DNA from 2 places in the Pandoraea commovens genome. Region 1 is predicted to be linked to the other one. Evidence: riboswitches for the same ligand, from Rfam matches in the RefSeq annotation. Region 1 holds a riboswitch; the other holds the start of a gene.
The links. A riboswitch is a leader RNA that binds a small molecule or an ion and turns the genes downstream of it on or off. The one in region 1 is predicted to bind thiamine pyrophosphate.

Region 1 (8,918 bases):
AGCCGACCGACCAGCTACTCTGCACAGTGCCGACTGCTTTCGCGCGATGCTGCGGCGAGCGAATCATCTCGCCCATCATCATCGTGACGACGGTCCACTCGCCGCCGAAGCCGATGCCCTGCAACGTGCGCGTCACGAGCAACTGCCAGAACGAATTCGTGAAGCCCGAGAGAAACGTGAACAGGCAGAAGGTGGCAATCGTCCATTGCAGCACGCGCACGCGGCCATAGCGATCCGCAAGAATGCCCGCGAGCCATCCGCCGACGGCCGACGAGATGAGCGAGCTGGTCGCGATCATGCCCGCCTCGCCCTTCGTCATGCCCCACGCGGCAATGAGTGTGGGGATCAGGAACGAATAGATCATGAAGTCGAACGCGTCGACGGCATAGCCGCCAAAGCCCGCATACAGGGCCTTGCGCTCCTTCGTGTTGAGTTCTTGGAACCAGGAAAAAAACGCCATGAAGACTCCTCGGTGGATCGTGTGCTTGTCGTTATGTGTGCGACGTGTGGTTGTTGTGTATCGATGTCGGGCATCGATGGTCGGGTCCACGTCTGACCCGGTGATCGGTGGATTCTCGGCGCCGTATCAGAGTGTCAGGCCGCCATCGACATGAATCACCTGGCCGGTGATTTGCCGTGCGTGCGGTCCGAGCAGGAAGACGGCAAGGGCGGCGATGTCGTCGGGCTCGCAGAGGCGTCCGGTTGGTGTGGCGTCGGCCGCGCGCTGCCATGCGGCCGGATCGATGGCCGAGTGGCCGCTGTCCTTGCGCGTGTAGCCGGGCGCAACGCAATTGATCGTCACCCCTGCGCGGGCGTACTCGGCGGCGGCGCTTTTCGCCAACGCTTCGATGGCCGCCTTGGCGGCGGCAGTCGCCGGGAATCCCGGTTGGTTCGGCGCGAAGCGATGCGCTACGAACGAGCTGACGGCGACCACGCTGCCTTGCGACGAACGTTGGAGATCGGGCAGCGCGTGACGCAGCAACGCGGCGAATGCGCCGGGCATGGCGGCGAGCGTGCGTGCGAAGGCCTCGTCGTCTATATCGGTCAGTGACTGACGCGTGGCGAAGCCCGCGTTGCTCACGATCTGATCGACCGGGCCGAAGGCGTCATGCGCGGCGTCGACGAGTCGCGCGGCGGACTGCGCGTGCGTCAGATCGCCGAACCATGTGGCGCACTGCGCACCGGCGTCTTCGCATGCGCGACGTACCTCAGTGAGCCGCGCCTGACTGACATCGGACGCGCCGCGTGTGTGCAGCAGCAAGCGTGTGTCAGGAGAGGCGAGACGGCGGGCGATGGCCGCGCCGATGCCGGACGCGGCGCCGGTGACGACAACGGTGCGTCCGTCGCGCTGAGAGGAATTCGGCGACAGGCCGGACGAGGAATCTGAAGGAATCACGATGAGCCCGGAGATAGCCTGAAGGGGTGCTCGTGATTATGCCAAACCGTCTCGGTGCCGGGACAGCCGCGTCAATATTATTTACGAAGTGAACAAAGTGGAGGAATCGCCCGGTGGGAATGGTACGGGGCGACGTGAGATCTGCCGCCCCTACGTCGTCACTATGCCGTCACCATGCCGCGCCGACTACCCGAGGCGGATCGATCTCAGTCGCCGCGTGCAACGTCATCGTGTGCTGATGGAAGCGGGCCAGCGTGTCGCGGTGGGCCACGCTGACGATGGCCGTGTCGGGCAGTTGCGCGTGCAGTGCGTCGTACACGGCTTCTTCGGTTTCGACATCGAGCGCGCTCGTCGCTTCGTCCAGAAACAGGAAGTCGGGCTTTTGCAGCAGTGCGCGCGCGGCCGCCAGTCGCTGTTGCTCGCCGCCGGAAAGACGTCGCGCCCAATGCGCCGAGGTCAGCAGGTCGTCGCCGTATTGTCCGAGGTTCACGGCGTTCAGGGCGTCGCGGCACTCGGCATCGGTGAACGTGTCGGGCGACGACGGGAACGCGAGTGCGGCCTTGAGCGTGTCGATGGGCAGATAGCTTTGCTGCGAGAGGAACAGCACGCGGGCGTTGGCGGGGACTTCGATGCGTCCGCTGCCGAACGGCCAGAGACCGGCAAGGGCGCGCAGCATGGTGCTCTTGCCGCAACCGGAGCGGCCGCGCACCAGCCAGCGCGAGCCGGGCGCGAAGGCGAACGACCCGGCGGCCGTAAGCGGCGCGCCGTTCGGTAGCGACAGCCGCAGGTCGGCGGCGGTGTAGGCAGGGGCGTCACTGGCCGTCACCACGGCGATGCCGCCCTGAGGGTGCGGTGTGGCGTCGATGACGCGTGTGAATTCGCGCAGACGGTTGATCGTTGCCTTCCAGTCGGCCAGCGTCGAAAAGCTATTCACGAACCAGGAGAAACCGTCGCTCACTTGCCCGAAGGCATCGATGATTCGCATCAGCACGCCCAGCGTGAACGCGCCTGCGAAGTAGCGGGGTGCTGCTGCCATGATCGGAAAGACGATGGCGATCTGCGCGTAGATCGAGTTCGCGAAGATCAGGCGTTTCGTCACGACCATGATCTGCCACCAGTTGTCGCGCACCGCGCCGAACGCCGACTTCAGACGCGATAACTCCGCGCCCTCGCCACGATAGAGCGCGACCTGCTCGGCCGATTCACGCAGTCGCACCAGCAGAAAACGAAAGTCGGCTTCGACCTGTTGCTGCCGGTAGCTGAGTCCGACGAGCGGGCGGCCGACTTTGAAGATCAGGAATGAACCGACGATGGCGTACAGCGCGGCGACCCACACCATGTAGCCTGGAATCGTCACGTTCATCCCCGCCAGCACGAAGGACACCGCGCCCGAGATCGTCCACAGAATCGTGATGAAGGAGAACAGCGAGACGAGCGTCGTCAACAAGTCGAGCGACAGCGCGAGCGACGAACTGACGAGCGTGCGGATGTCTTCCGAAATGCGCTGGTCGGGGTTGTCGGCGAGGTGATCGCGTTCGATGCGGTAGTAAGCGCGATGCGCGAACCACTTCGTGAGGTTCGCGTCCGTCACCCACTGACGCCAGCGGATCTCCAGCATCTGACGGAAGTAAGTGCGGAAGGTCGCAATGATGATGAAGCTGAACGCCAGCACCGCGAACTCTGCGAGCGACGACTTGAAGACCGGCCAGTTGCGCTTGTCGAGCGCGTCGTAAAAGCTGGCGTTCCACGCGTTGAGCCGCACGTTGATGAACACGACGGCGAGGTTCAGGGCGATCACGAGCGCGAGCAGGCGTCGACCCTCCCAGCGCTTCTCCGAGACCCAGTAGGGACGGATCAGTTGCCAGGCGGTGGGATGTTTGGGTGGTTTAGGCGGTGGTGCGGCGGTGTCGCCCGAGGGTTGCGGGGCGTGTGGCGTGTGGGTCGGCGTGTTGGCCATGATCGTCGGGCGGCGCGGCCGCAGTGGGGCAACGTTGTTATCTATACGTTTCGCACATATGGCCCATTTGACCGCAGTTCCCGATGGTGCGTTGCACGATTTACGGCCTGAGCCGCGCGTGACGGGGATTTTCAGTTTACGGACCGTTACAAGCGGCCGGAATCAGGGACGGGAGATCTCAAAAAACGAGACGCGACGAGCGTGCAATCGCCCGGGAAGCCTGCTTGCACGGGCGTTGGCATCTATGTTGTAATGGCTCCGGGCGAAACAGGGGTGCTCCGTAATTGGCGTAGTCACGTCAAAGAAGTCACGGGGCTGAGAGAGACCCTTTGCACCCGACCCGGGTAATACCGGCGTGGGAAGTTTCCGACTCCTCCATTGGGGTAAGGTGGCCATCACCGTTTCGTCCTTTTGCTTTCATGAGGAAAGGGCCCCATGCGTTGCCTTCCACAACATTCTTCGTATTCCCCTGAGTGCCTGCGCGCCGTGATGGCTTGCGCGGCAATGCGCGTATGAGCGCGACGGCTGCCATTTCCCCTTCGCGTTCGGCCGTGTCGCGTCCCGACATTGCCGTGCTGGGCGGCGGGCTGTCCGGCCGTCTGCTCGCGTGGCAACTGATTGGCGCCGGCGCGCGCGTGGCGCTTTACGAGCGGGGCGATGCCGATGGCTCGTCCGCCGCTGGCTGGGTCGCCGCCGCCATGCTCGCGCCGCTGGCCGAGGCCGCCGTGGCCGAGCCGAGCATCGTCGAGATGGGCGCGGTCGGACTTGAGCGCTGGCCTGCGCTGATCGACGGCCTTCCCGAACACGTCTTCTTCCAACGCAACGGCACGCTGGTCGTGTGGCATCAGCCCGACCGCGCCGAGGCCGTGATGTTCGACCGTCGCATGCGTGCGAATGCACCGCCCGAACTGCTGCGTGGCGGCGTCGAACGGATTTCGGGTGCACAACTGAAGGATGTGGAACCGGCGCTCGCCGGACGTTTCCAGGAAGGCTGGCTGCTGCCGAACGAAGGGCAACTGGATAACCGTCAGTTATTGCGTGCGCTGGCCGCAGGACTTGCGAAGGCGGGCGCGGACCTGCACTGGAACACCGAAATTGCCGAGGGCGAATATCCGGATGCCGGTCTGGTCATCGACTGTCGCGGACTGGGCGCACGCGAAGCGCTCACCCAGCTGCGCGGTGTGCGTGGCGAGGTGGTGCGCATTCACGCACCGGGAATCGGTCTGCGTCGCCCGGTGCGCCTGTTGCACCCGCGCTATCCGATCTACATCGCGCCCAAGGAAAACGATCTGTACGTGATCGGGGCGACCGAACTCGAATCGGAAGATATGTCGCCGATGACCGTGCGCTCGGCGCTCGAACTGCTCTCGGCGGCGCACTCGCTGAACCCGGCGTTCGGCGAGGCGCGCATCGTTGAGCTGAACGTCAATTGCCGCCCGGCGCTGCCCGACCATCTGCCGCGCGTGCAGTGGGACGGCGCACGGTTGCTGCGCGTGAACGGTCTGTACCGTCACGGCTATCTGCTCGCACCGGCGGTCACCGGCGAAGCGTGCGCGCTGGCGCAGGCATTGATGCAATCGAGGAGCGCGCCGTCGGGATCGGCGGACGCGTTCGACTGGGAGACGTGGCGAGCCAGCCGGCCGTGGCCGGAACTGTTTCGTCAGGCATGAGAGGAAGCGGTACGCAATGGACATCCATATCAATCAACAGATGCTGAGCGTGGCCGACACGGCGACGCTGGCCGAGGCGCTCGCCGCCTACGGCGCCAAGCCGCCTTTCGCGGCGGCAATCAACGGGCAATTCGTGCCCAAGACGCAATACGCCGCGCGCGCACTCGCGCAGGGCGACAAGATCGATGTCGTGCAACCGGTGGCCGGAGGCTGAAATGAACGCATTCACCGAATCGAACAACGTGGCCGCAAGCAGCACGCGTGATGCGCTCACGCTCTACGACACCCGCTTCGGCAGCCGCTTCCTGCTCGGCACGGCGCGTTATCCGTCGCTGCAAGCACTGAACGATTCCATCGACGCGGCGCGTCCGGGCATGGTGACGGTGGCATTGCGCCGTCAGCTCTCGGGCACCGGGGCGCAAGCATCGGAAGGTCATTTCTGGGACACGCTGCGCCGCCTTGCGGTGCCGGTGCTGCCCAATACGGCGGGTTGCCATTCAGTGCAGGAAGCGGTGACGACGGCGCAAATGGCGCGCGAAGTCTTCGAGACCGACTGGATCAAGCTCGAACTCATCGGCGACGACTACACGCTTCAGCCCGACCCGTTCGGTCTGGTGACGGCCGCCGAGCAACTGATTCGCGAGGGTTTCAAGGTCCTGCCGTACTGCACGGAAGATCTGGTGCTGTGCCGTCGACTGCTCGACGTCGGCTGTCAGGCGCTGATGCCGTGGGGTGCCCCGATCGGTACCGGCAAGGGCGTGATCAATCCGTACGGTCTGCGTCTGTTGCGCGACCGTCTGCCGGATACGCCGCTGATCGTCGACGCGGGCCTCGGTCTGCCGTCGCATGCCTGTCAGGTGATGGAGTGGGGCTACGACGGCGTGCTGCTCAATACCGCTGTCGCGCTTGCCGCGCAGCCGGTGGAGATGGCGGGTGCGTTCGCGGGAGCGATCAAGGCGGGACGCGCCGCATGGCTCGCGGGTCCGATGGCCGAGCGCGAGAGCGCCGAAGCCAGCACCCCGGTCGTGGGCGTGCCGTTCTGGCATCAGTCCGGTAGCTGACCCTTCCCGATTTCATGACCCACGGCCGCGCGAAGCGGGGCCGGATCAACAAGGATTTTTCATGACGACGCATGCTCGCGCCGCCGGGGCTGTGCCTATGCTGCACGTGCAATGCCTGCCCACCGACGCACCGCTCGCGGTGGCCTGGCAGCAGGCCGCCGACGCGATCCGCGCGCGCCTCGCACCGTGGCCGGACGAGTCGACATCGCCGCAATGGCGCCTGCACGCCGAGACACCGGTTAGTGCTGGGCAGGGCGATGTCGTCTGGTTGCCGCTCGTGCCTGAGCATGGACTGGGCACGGCGGCGTCCGTCCGCCTGGACGCGTGGCGCGCGAATGGCGCGGTCGTGCTTTGCTCGCATGCCCTCGCGCAGGGGCACGTGGAAGACACGCTGTACACGCCGGATGGCGTCTATCGTGTGGTGGGCGTCGACGATCCTGCATTCTTTCCTGCATTTGCCGCGTTTTTGGACTGCGGTTTCGCACCGCACGACGCGTTGGTGCTCGGCCGCGCATGGCGCACGAACGGCAGTCACGCGAGTACGGAAGACGTCGACACGCTGGGCGCATGGCCGACCGTGCTTGAGACGTTTCCCGCTGTGCTCGGTCAAGTGCCGTCGCCGGGGCGCTTTCCGGCGTGCCCGACGCGACTGGGTCTCTACCCGGTGCTGCCCGACGCCGATTGGTGCGAGCGGATGGCCGATCTTCAGGTCGGGACGGTTCAGTTGCGCATCAAGGACCCGGCGCATCCGGGGCTGCGCAGCGAGATCGAGCGCACGGTGGCGGCGGGTCGCCGAGTGACGCACGACAGCGCGTGGTTCATCAACGATCACTGGCGTGAGGCGGCGCAGGCCGCCGCCTACGGCGTGCATCTCGGTCAGGAAGACATGGCGGCGCTCTCGGCCGACGAAGTCGCGACGCTGCACGCGAGCGGCATGCGGCTGGGCATCAGCACGCACGGCTATTACGAGATTCTCGCGGCGCATCACTTCCGTCCAAGCTATCTGGCCGTCGGCGCAGTGTTTCCGACGACGACCAAGGTCATCGCCACCGCTCCGCAAGGGCTGGCGAAGCTGGCGCGTTACGTGAGGCTCATCGCGCCGCATTACCCGCTGGTGGCGATTGGCGGCATCGACGCGGCCAACCTGCCGCAGGTGCTCGAGACTGGCGTAGGATGCACGGCCGTCGTGCGCGCCGTGACGGAAGCGGAGGACGTGGCCGCAGCCGTGCGTTCGATGCAGAAGGAATTCGCGCGACGGCCGTGAGTTTGCTGTGCGCCGTTGGCGGTGGTTACAGTTCGCGCGTCATGAAGACTGCGCCATCGCCATAGCCCGCCAGTTTGGCGGCGATCTGCGGCGAGACGTCCACTGTGACCTGATACCCGAAGCGGGCCCAGAACCCCTGCGATTGCTGCACGGCCACCAATGCCGAGGCGCGCAGGCCGAGCGATTGCGCCGCCGACAACGCGGCGGCATAAAGCAGACCGGCCACGCCGGCGCCACGCGTGCGCGGCGCAAGCGCCATGTCGTGCACGTACCAGCAATCGGGGGCGTCCGGCAGCGCGTCGAGGACGGTGTCCAGCGGCGGCGGTGCGGTGAGATGCCAGGGGTGCGTGAACAGATAGCCCGCGATGCCTGCGTCCGTCGGCCCGGCCGGCTCAGCATCTGACGCATCCACCGCCACCCAGCAGGTCTGCGGCGATAACGCCAGACGCGAGGCGAGGGTGGCTTCCGATTCCAGCATCAGGTGGCCATATGCGAGGGCCTGCACCGTCAGCACGTGGGGAAGGTCGCCGGGTTGCATCGGACGAATCCGAAAGTCCGATGTCGCCGTAGACTGCGGCGCGACGGGGCGGAAAGTAGGAGGGGTAGCGGAGGACATCCCGAGGAACGATGACGAGGGCGAAACGTCGTATTGTAGCAACGGCGCAACACCGGCACGGGGCCAGAAGACGATAAGTCCTTGGTGGCGTTGGGTTTTTGCGGCGTTGCGGCTATTGGAACGTTATCGCAGCAATACGTCCGGGGCCTGTAGAATCCCGCGGGGCAGCGCCATTCCTTGCTTTCGCCGACCCGGCGTGGACGGCATCGATTGGTAAACCCCCCTATAATTGGCGTTTTGCGCCGCACTATAAGACCCGAAACGTGCCTACCCCGAATCCGGAAAATCTGCTCGAACTGCGCGACGTCAGCTTTGGTTATGGCGAACGTCTGGTGCTTTCGGGGCTGAATATGCGGTTTCCCCGCGGCAAGGTCATTGCGGTCATGGGGGGCTCCGGCTGCGGTAAAACGACCGTGCTGCGTCTGATCGGCGGTCTCGTGCACGCCAGTAAAGGTCAGGTCGATTTCGACGGGACCGATGTTTCCACGCTCGACCGCGACGGCTGGTACCGCTTGCGTCGCCGCATGGGCATGCTGTTCCAGTTCGGCGCGCTGTTTACCGACATGACCGTGTTCGAAAACGTGGCGTTTCCGCTGCGCGAACACACCCGTCTCGACGAAGACCTGATCCGTGACCTCGTGCTGATGAAGCTCAATGCTGTGGGCTTGCGTGGCGCACGCGACATGAAGCCTGCCGAGATCTCCGGCGGGATGGCACGCCGTGTGGCACTCGCCCGCACGATTGCGCTCGATCCGGACCTCGTCATGTACGACGAGCCGTTCACGGGTCTGGACCCGATCTCGATGGGGATTACGGCGAATCTGATCCGTAAGCTCAACGATGCGCTGGGCGCGACGTCGATCATCGTCTCGCACGATGTCGCCGAGACGTTCGCCATCGCCGACTACATCTACTTCATCAGCGAAGGCCGTATCGCCGCGGAGGGCGCGCCGG
Region 2 (8,918 bases), 910 kb from region 1:
TGCTTGCTAGACGATGATTTGCCGCACGCGACAGCGGCGTCGATGCCACCGTCGCTCACGGGCTAATCAGGTGCGACGATAGATTTCGGCGCCGCTCTTCACGAACTCGACCGCCTTGACCTCCATCCCTTGCTTGAGGGCAGCTTCGTCGGTAAGTCCTTGCTTGGCGGCGTAATCGCGCACGTCCTGCGTGATCTTCATCGAGCAGAAGTGCGGTCCGCACATCGAGCAGAAGTGAGCGACCTTGGCGGAATCCTTCGGCAGCGTCTCGTCGTGGAATTCACGCGCCTTGTCCGGGTCGAGACCGAGGTTGAACTGGTCTTCCCAGCGGAATTCGAAGCGTGCCTTCGACAGCGCATTGTCACGAATCTGCGAACCCGGGTGACCCTTGGCGAGGTCGGCCGCGTGGGCTGCGAGCTTGTACGTGATGATGCCTTCCTTGACGTCGTCCTTGTTCGGCAAGCCAAGGTGTTCCTTCGGCGTGACGTAGCACAGCATGGCCGTGCCGTACCAGCCGATGGTGGCCGCGCCGATACCCGACGTGATGTGGTCGTAACCCGGGGCGATGTCCGTGGTCAGCGGTCCGAGCGTGTAGAACGGGGCTTCGTCGCAGTACTCGAGCTGGAGATCCATGTTCTCCTTGATGAGCTGCATCGGCACGTGGCCCGGGCCTTCGATCATGACCTGCACGTCGTGCTTCCACGCGATTTGCGTGAGTTCGCCCAGCGTCTTGAGTTCGGAGAGTTGCGCTTCGTCGTTGGCGTCGTAGATCGAGCCGGGACGCAGACCGTCGCCCAGCGAGAACGCGACGTCATAGGCCTTCATGATTTCGCAGATCTCTTCGAAGTGCGTGTACAGGAAGCTTTCCTTGTGGTGTGCGAGGCACCACTTGGCCATGATCGAGCCGCCGCGGCTGACGATACCCGTCATGCGGTTGGCCGTCATCGGCACATACGCGAGACGCACGCCAGCGTGGATCGTGAAGTAGTCGACGCCTTGCTCGGCTTGCTCGATGAGCGTGTCGCGGAACATTTCCCACGTCAGGTCTTCGGCCTTGCCGTTGACCTTTTCGAGCGCCTGATAGATCGGCACCGTGCCGATCGGCACCGGGCTGTTACGCAGAATCCATTCGCGCGTTTCGTGAATGTGCTTGCCGGTCGACAGATCCATGACCGTGTCGCCGCCCCAGCGGATCGCCCACGTCATCTTGTCCACTTCCTCGCCGATCGACGACGTCACGGCCGAGTTGCCGATGTTCGCGTTGATCTTCACGAGGAAGTTGCGGCCGATGATCATCGGCTCGGATTCCGGGTGGTTGATGTTGTTCGGGATGATGGCGCGCCCGCGCGCGATCTCTTCGCGCACGAATTCCGGCGTGATTTCGGCGGGAATGCTGGCGCCGAAATGCTGGCCCGGGTGCTGACGCGTGAGCAGCTTCGCCAGGCGCTCGCCCTGCGGACCGGCGGCGCGCACGCTTTCGATGTATTCCTGACGGCGCAGGTTTTCACGAATCGCGATGTATTCCATCTCGGGCGTGATGATGCCCTGACGCGCGTAGTGCATCTGCGTCACGTTCTTGCCGGCCTTGGCGCGGCGCGGGGTGCGATGCAGGCCCGGGAAGCGCAGGTCAGCGGTGGCGCTGTCGTTAGCGCGCTCAAGGCCGTAGGCGGAGCTCAGGCCCGGCAGCGCTTCGGTGTCGCCGCGCTCTTCGATCCACTTCGCGCGCAGCGCTGGCAGGCCGGAGCGGATGTCGATGGTCGCGTTCGGATCGGTGTACGGGCCCGAGCAGTCGTAGACGTAGATCGGCGGATTCTTCTCGCCGCCGAAGCTCGTGGGCGTGTCGGCTTGCGAGATTTCGCGCATCGGGACCTGAATGTCCGGGCGCGAGCCTTCGACGTAGATCTTGCGGGAATTGGGCAGCGGTGCGATCGCAGCTTCGTCCACGCGCGCGTTGGCTGAGAGGAACTTCGGATTGGCGTTCATGCAATGTCTCCTGGCGGGGCACGTGTTGACGCCGACAATTTCGGCGCAAAGCGGCTCAGGAGCATGAACGGGGGCGAGGAATTTCTACGCTCCCTGCGCTGGCATTATCCAGATCAGGTTCTAAGGGTATTTCTCACCCACAACTCACGTTGCAGGACCCCTGCGCTTAGCTTTGCGGCAACGATACACCGACACGCCGGGCAAAACAAGCACGATGTGTCCCGAAAAACGTGAACTGAAAATGGTGCGGTGCGACATGCCGACGGGCGCTTCAACCGTCCTGCGCGACCCGCACCTCGCGTTGAAAGTCGCGCGGCATCAGGCGTAGTGCATCGCGGAAAAAGCGCCGGTCGGGCGGCGGCAGCATCGGCAGTACACGACCGAGCGATTGCGCGGCGTGGAATGCCTGCGGCGAGTCGCCGTCCTGATGCAGCGCGAACCACAGCATTTCGAACCACAGATTGGCGAGCTGCAATGGCTCGAAACGTACGCGTCCCTCCTCGTGGTCGGCGAGCGTTGTAGCCACAACGTCGGTCCAGCGCAGGAAACCTTTGGCGCGCGAGAAGGGCGCGCCGAATGGCTGGACGGCGTCGAGAAAGGCATCGACTGCGAGGGGCGTGCTCGCGCGCAGCGTCTCCAGATCGGGATCGCGTCGCACCGGGACAGCGCCTCGTGCAATGCGCAGCAGGAACACCGTATTCCAGACGGAATTCCCGCCCACACCGAAGCGGTCGCAAATCCACTCCGATAAGCCGATCCACCGCAATGCCTGACGCTGGACTTCGGCCGCTGCAAGCCTTCTGCCCGGATCGATCAGCGCCCCTTGCCAGAACAGCCAGAGCGACAGGCCGATGTTGGCGGCCACGTGCTGAGCCAGCTCGATGGAGTCGGCTTCGAACGCGGCTTGCAGGGCGTCCGAGAAGGCGGCCAGCGCGTCGGCGGCGGATTGCGCACGGGCAGGCATCGGACCATTGCGCGCGGCGTGCGACTTGTGCAGCAGCGCCTGGAGATTGCGGCTCTCGAAGCGAATGCGCGGGTTGTAGACGAGACACGGGGCGAGCGACGCGTCGTCGCTGATGCGTTGCAGATGCGCGAACGCGCCCGGCTCATCACGCAATGCGTAGGCCTGCCATGCCTGCACGATCCAGTGCATGGCACGTAACGTCGGCGAGCCGGGCTGGCTCGCGCCGAAGGTGGCCGCGAGTGTGGCCAAGGTCTGTTTCGTGCGCGCGGCGTCTCCCATGCGACGCCACACGATGGTCTCGGCGAGCAGCGCAATGCCACGCTGTACGTCGTCCACGGCACACACCTGCGCCGCGTGGAACGACGGGATCGCGCCCGTGCGCTGGCGTCTGGCTTCGCTTGGCGTCGCAGGCGGTGACGGCGAGAAGAACACGCCGTCCTGCATGTCGCGCTTGCCGAGCGTCAGGTGATGCCAGAACGCAATGTCCTGCATGACGTAATCGAGTGCGGGTGACTGAGCGTCCGGCGTGCTGTCCTGCGGCAAACCGAGAAACGCAGCGATCGCGCGGCGCGGATCGGCGGGTGTCGTGTCGCCGATGGCGACTTCGATACGCGACATCTCGTGCGCTGCGAGCCAGAAGGGGCCCTTGCCACGTCCGCGCGTCGGGAGCAGACGCACATCGGCGTGCCGGTCATCGCCCCAGCCGACTGCGACGCCCCATCGCGCAAAGTCAGAAAACGCGCGGCTGATGAGCATGCGCAGATCGCCCCCGAGGCCCGCCTGACCGAAGCGGATCTTGAGCGACGCAAGCGTCACCGGCGACGCCTCGAAATGCGCGGCGTAATAGACGCGCATCAGCAACCACAGGCTTTGGTATCGCACCGGCTGACCGTCGATTTTCTGCGGCGCGTCGAGTCGCACGACGAGTGCGGGAGCGAGCGACGGTTCGGTGGTGTCGTTCATGTTGACTGAGTAACTCGGGCAGCAAGCATGGCAGGGACCGGCGACGCGCATTGCGTCGCGAACGGCGTGCACACGTTCCACGTGTTCATGGAAGGGGCGAGCCGATGATACGGCGGTTACGTCGGTTACGGTAGCTTTGCTTTGCAGCTGTCGAAACGCGCACTAAGCTGCAAACGCATTTCGAAAATGCAGTGCCTGGCCAGCGCGACGCGTATCGGCAGCGACGACGGTTTCGATGTCGCTGCCACCCTCGGTGTGTCATCGCTATGTCACCCACAAGCTTCTTGAAAATAAGGATAACGAAATGAAACGAATTCTCTCTCGCTGGCGCCGCGTGGCCGTCATGCTGCGCCTGGCGTCGTCGGTCGTCGCGTATGGTGTGCTGCCTTCGCCAGCACACGCGCTGGAATTGTCGCGGGCGTCAGCAGCGGGAGCACCTTCCGTGGCAGCCCCCGTCCACCTGACCGAGCGCGCCGACTGGGGCAAGTTCTTCGCGGCGGAAAACGTGAAGGGCACGGTCGTTGTGCTCGACGGCAAGACACAGACGTATCAGGCATATGATTCGGCGCGCGCCGAGCGGCGTATGTCACCGGCGTCGACATACAAGATATTCAACAGTCTGCTGGCGCTGGAATCGGGCGCGCTGGACAACGAGCGCGAGACGATTCCGTGGGACGGCAAACCACGCCGGATGAAGGCGTGGAATGCGGAGTTGAATCTGCGCGACGCGTTTCGTGTGTCTTGCTACCCGTGCTACCAAGTCGTTTCGCACAAGATTCCGCGCGCGTATGCGCAGGCGAAGCTCGACGCCGTCGGGTACGGTAACCGGACCATCGGTCGCGTGAACGACACCTATTGGGTGGATGACAGTTTGCAGATCTCGGCGCGTGAGCAGGTCGATTTTCTGCAACGTCTGGCGCGTGGCACGTTGCCGTTCTCGGCCCGTTCGCAGGACATCGTCCGGCAGATTTCCATCGTCGAAGCGAACATGGACTATGTTCTGCACGGCAAGACGGGCTGGTTTGTCGACAAGAAGCCGGATATCGGCTGGTGGGTGGGCTGGCTCGAGCGTGACGGCAATCTGACGATGATTGCGCTGAACATCGATATGAACGGTGACGCCGACGGACCGAAGCGCGCGCGTATCGTGCGTGAGGTGCTGAAGAACCTGAAGTTGATCTGAGTCTGGCGCCGTGCGACGCGAACGTCGAATGACGTCGTGTCGCACGCGTTGCGGGTGATTTACCGACGCGCTTTACAGAGCGCGCCCGTGTTTGAGCGCCGCGGCGATTTCCGCGACGTGACGGCCTTGCGTCCTTGCAATCGTCAACTCGTTCTCGCTCGGCTGACGTGAGCCGTCGGCGGCAGCGAGTGTCGTGGCACCGTAGGGCGAGCCGCCGGTGATCTCTTTCATGTTGGTGAGCGCAGGCTCGGTGTACGGCACGCCGACGATGATCATGCCGTGGTGGAGCAGCGTGGTGTGGAAGCTGGTGATGGTCGTTTCCTGCCCGCCGTGCTGTGTCGCGGTGCTTGCGAACACGCTGCCGACTTTACCGGCAAGCGCACCTTTGGCCCAGAGGCCGCCGGTCTGATCGAGGAAGTTGCGCATCTGCGCGGTCATGTTACCGAAGCGCGTCGGCGTGCCGAAGATGATCGCGTCGTATTCGGGCAACTGGTCGACGCGCGCGACGGGCACGCTGGCGAAGGCGGCGCGTGCGGCCTTTGCGCCACTTTTTTCCAGCACGTCGTCGGGGACGAGTTCAGGGACCTGCATCACAGTGACGTCGGCGCTGGCGACGCTGCGCGCGCCTTCGGCGACCGCTTCGGCCATCTTGTAGATGTGTCCGTACATGCTATAGAACACCACCAGGATCTTGGCGTTGGCCATGGAATTCTCCTTTGGGGTCGAAAGATGCCGGCGTCGCGGACCGTCGGCCGCGCGAGGCGAGCCGTTCCATCATAGTCGACGCGGATGACGCTTTAGCGCAGGCGGGGCATGCCTTAGCGAAAGTGTGACCCGCCTCAGCGCAAGTGCGACCCGCCTCAGCGCAAGCGCGACCCGATAAGGCAGCCCAGCGTCAGCGCTGCCATGAGCACCGTCACACTCGCCGAGACGCCGCCAGCCAGCGCGAGTCCCGTGGCCGCAAGTCCATGTGCCATCACCGCGGCGGGCACGAGCAGCATGGCGCTGACGACACACCAGCGCATGACGTAGCGCCACATGAAGCGACTCACGATCTGCATACGCGCGTCGAGTTGATGCCGCTGCCAGAAAGACAGATCGGCTGCCGCGTGGAAGAGCCACAGCGGGCTGAAGTATTTGATGAACAAGTCCATGACGCCGTACCGGAAACACAATGCCCGCAGGGCGCGGGCATGTCGTCGAGGCACGATGGCGGGGCAGACGCCCGATGGCACAGTCACGCACTTGGGGGGAGTCGACGCACCGGCATTGTAGCAGGCGCTCACTTACTTTGATGTGTCGAGATCCATCCCGATCAGGTGGTTTTTTGCTGAATTTCGCTCAACGGTGCGCAAAATTCCGGTATCCGTTGGCTATTCCCATCATGTCAGGGAGGGTCGCCCGACGCGTCACTTACGGGGCGTGCCTGACGCAAGCGAGTGCGGCGTATTGGCCGTGATCTGCTGGATCAGTTCCCAGACGGATTGTGCGGCGGGGGAGAGCGTCCGGTTCTTGCGGCGCACCAGCATGATGGTCCGGTCGATCTGCGGCGTGAGCGGCAGGGCCACGAGGCGGCTGTCCGCTTCCGCGCCGTTCACCGCCAGTCCGGGCATGGCGGGCAGCGCCAGCGCAGGCATGATGCTGATGCCGATACCCGCTTCGACCATCCGGAAGACGGTGATCGCGTGCCCGACTTCCTGTGCTACCTGACAGTACGCGCCGTGCTCGGCCAATGCGCGGTCGATCAGCGGTCGGCTACCGGACGCGTAGTCGAGCAACACCAGCTTCTCGCCGTTAAGCTCCTTCCACGTCACCTCTGCCTGCTTCGCAAAGCGATGTGAGCGGTCGCACACCACGAGGAACGGCTCGACCATGATGGGTTCGCCCACCAGATCGTCCGTGCCTTCCGAGGCGACGATCACGCCAAAATCCACTTCACCGTGCCGCACACTGTCCGTCGCGAGCGTCTGAACCTGATCGCGCAGCATCAGCGTGATGTCGGGATAGCGGGCGGCGCACGCCGAGATGCACTCGGGCATGAGATTCGCGGAAATGGTCGGCGCGCTGGCCACGCGCACGCGGCCGCGACGCTCTTCCGCCAACCCGTGCGTGTCGCGCAGGGCGCTCTCCAGTTCGTCGAGCACCCGGGCGAGGGTGGCGGAGAGGCTAGCGCCCACTTCGGTCAGCGTGACCTCCCGCGTGGTGCGGTCCACCAGCTTGAGCCCGAGTTCTTGCTCCAATTCCCGGATGCAGCGGCTCACGGCGGGCTGAGTCAGGCCGATATCCTCGCCCGCGCGGCTGAAACTGCCGTGCTCGGCCACTGCGAGGAATACTTTGAGCTGGCGCAGCGAGATATTCATGCGTCTTTGGTATGAATAAAATTTTTAAATGAATTTGTATTTTAACTACCCTTGCGCTCTAATACGTAAAAACCCGTAGCGCGAGCGCACACTTCCAGTCACTTTTTGACGCCTGGGCCTCCCAGGATCGACAGTCGACCATCGCTGATGGCCCCTCAATGCCATCGCGTCCCGTGTTCTGGCGGAACGGGCTTTGTCATTTCAGACGTATCCGAGAGAGTATTCAAGAGCAACGATGGCCAGACCGCGTTTCCTTCCCGACAATTTCACGTTGATGCTGGTGGCTACCGTAGCGCTGGCCAGTTTCCTACCTGCGCACGGCGAGGGCGAAGTCGCCTTCAACCTGCTGACCAACGTGGCGATTGCCGCATTGTTCTTCCTGCACGGCGCGAAGCTGTCGCGCGAAGCGGTGCTCGCCGGTGCGACCCACTGGCGTTTGCATCTGCTGGTGTTCGCCAGCACGTTCGCTATCTTCCCGATCGTTGGCGTGGCGCTCAAGCCGGTGCTGTCGTGGATGGTCACCCCCGAGCTGTATCTGGGCATCCTCTTCCTGTGCACGCTGCCCGCCACCGTCCAGTCGGCCATCGCCTTCACGTCGATGGCGCGCGGTAATGTGCCCGCCGCGGTGTGCAGCGCATCGGCGTCCAGCTTGTTCGGCATCTTCATTACGCCGCTGCTGGTCGGCCTGGTCGTGATCCATCACGATGGCAACAGCGGCGCGTCGCCGTTCGACTCCATCGGCAACATCATGTTGCAACTGCTCGTGCCGTTCATTGCCGGGCAGTTGTCGCGCAAGGCCATTGGTAAATGGGTGGAGCGCAACCGTGGGCTGCTCAAAATCGTGGATCAGGGCTCGATTCTGCTGGTTGTCTATACCGCGTTCAGCGAAGCCGTGAACACGGGGCTGTGGCATCAGATTCCTCCGCTGGCGCTGCTGGGCCTGCTGGGCTGCTGTGCAGTCATTCTGGCGATCATGCTCGCAATCACGACGTATTCGGCACGCTGGCTCGGATTTTCGCGCGAAGACGAGATCACCATCGTCTTCTGCGGCTCGAAAAAGAGCCTCGCGAGCGGCATTCCGATGGCCAAGGTACTGTTTGCGACCGGCCCGCTCGGCGCGATTGTCCTGCCGCTCATGCTGTTCCATCAGATGCAACTGATGGTGTGCGCCGTGCTGGCGACACGTTATGCCAATCGTCAACGCGCCGCTCAGGCTGCGAAGGCCGTGGCCGGTAAGGCCGCGCCTGGTGCCAAGCCGGGCAAGGCGGAGAGCAGCGGCGCCAATGCGGGCGCGGGCCGCTGAACGCCCAAGGCGCCCAAACTGCCCGTCCTTCGACGCATTCGCCAGCGCGTAACCTGACGCGTTGTCCGATAGACACGGCCCGTCAAGGGCCGTTGTCACACGTTGGTCGTGCGCAAGTGCTAGAATTGCGTCTGTTTCGCTTCTTGACGACCACCCCGGTCC

Region 2: another riboswitch for thiamine pyrophosphate. It lies ahead of thiC (phosphomethylpyrimidine synthase ThiC); the one in region 1 lies ahead of NTU39_RS24815 (FAD-dependent oxidoreductase).

What each region holds. Positions count from the first base shown of each region.
Region 1 covers NZ_CP102780.1:5,505,409-5,514,326, reverse strand. Annotated here, with positions in the region: gene NTU39_RS24830 (MFS transporter) at 1-460, opposite strand, end outside; gene NTU39_RS24825 (SDR family NAD(P)-dependent oxidoreductase) at 587-1,396, opposite strand; gene NTU39_RS24820 (ABC transporter ATP-binding protein/permease) at 1,566-3,353, opposite strand; TPP riboswitch at 3,613-3,732, shown strand; gene NTU39_RS24815 (FAD-dependent oxidoreductase) at 3,866-5,023, shown strand; gene thiS (sulfur carrier protein ThiS) at 5,040-5,237, shown strand; gene NTU39_RS24805 (thiazole synthase) at 5,239-6,084, shown strand; gene NTU39_RS24800 (thiamine phosphate synthase) at 6,146-7,348, shown strand; gene NTU39_RS24795 (GNAT family N-acetyltransferase) at 7,374-7,886, opposite strand; gene NTU39_RS24790 (ABC transporter ATP-binding protein) at 8,228-8,918, shown strand, end outside.
Region 2 covers NZ_CP102780.1:4,592,122-4,601,039, reverse strand. Annotated here, with positions in the region: gene thiC (phosphomethylpyrimidine synthase ThiC) at 67-1,983, opposite strand; TPP riboswitch at 2,057-2,155, opposite strand; gene NTU39_RS20680 (hypothetical protein) at 2,255-3,910, opposite strand; gene NTU39_RS20675 (OXA-62 family carbapenem-hydrolyzing class D beta-lactamase OXA-1149) at 4,215-5,093, shown strand; gene wrbA (NAD(P)H:quinone oxidoreductase) at 5,166-5,798, opposite strand; gene NTU39_RS20665 (hypothetical protein) at 5,954-6,247, opposite strand; gene NTU39_RS20660 (LysR family transcriptional regulator) at 6,503-7,453, opposite strand; gene NTU39_RS20655 (bile acid:sodium symporter family protein) at 7,689-8,756, shown strand.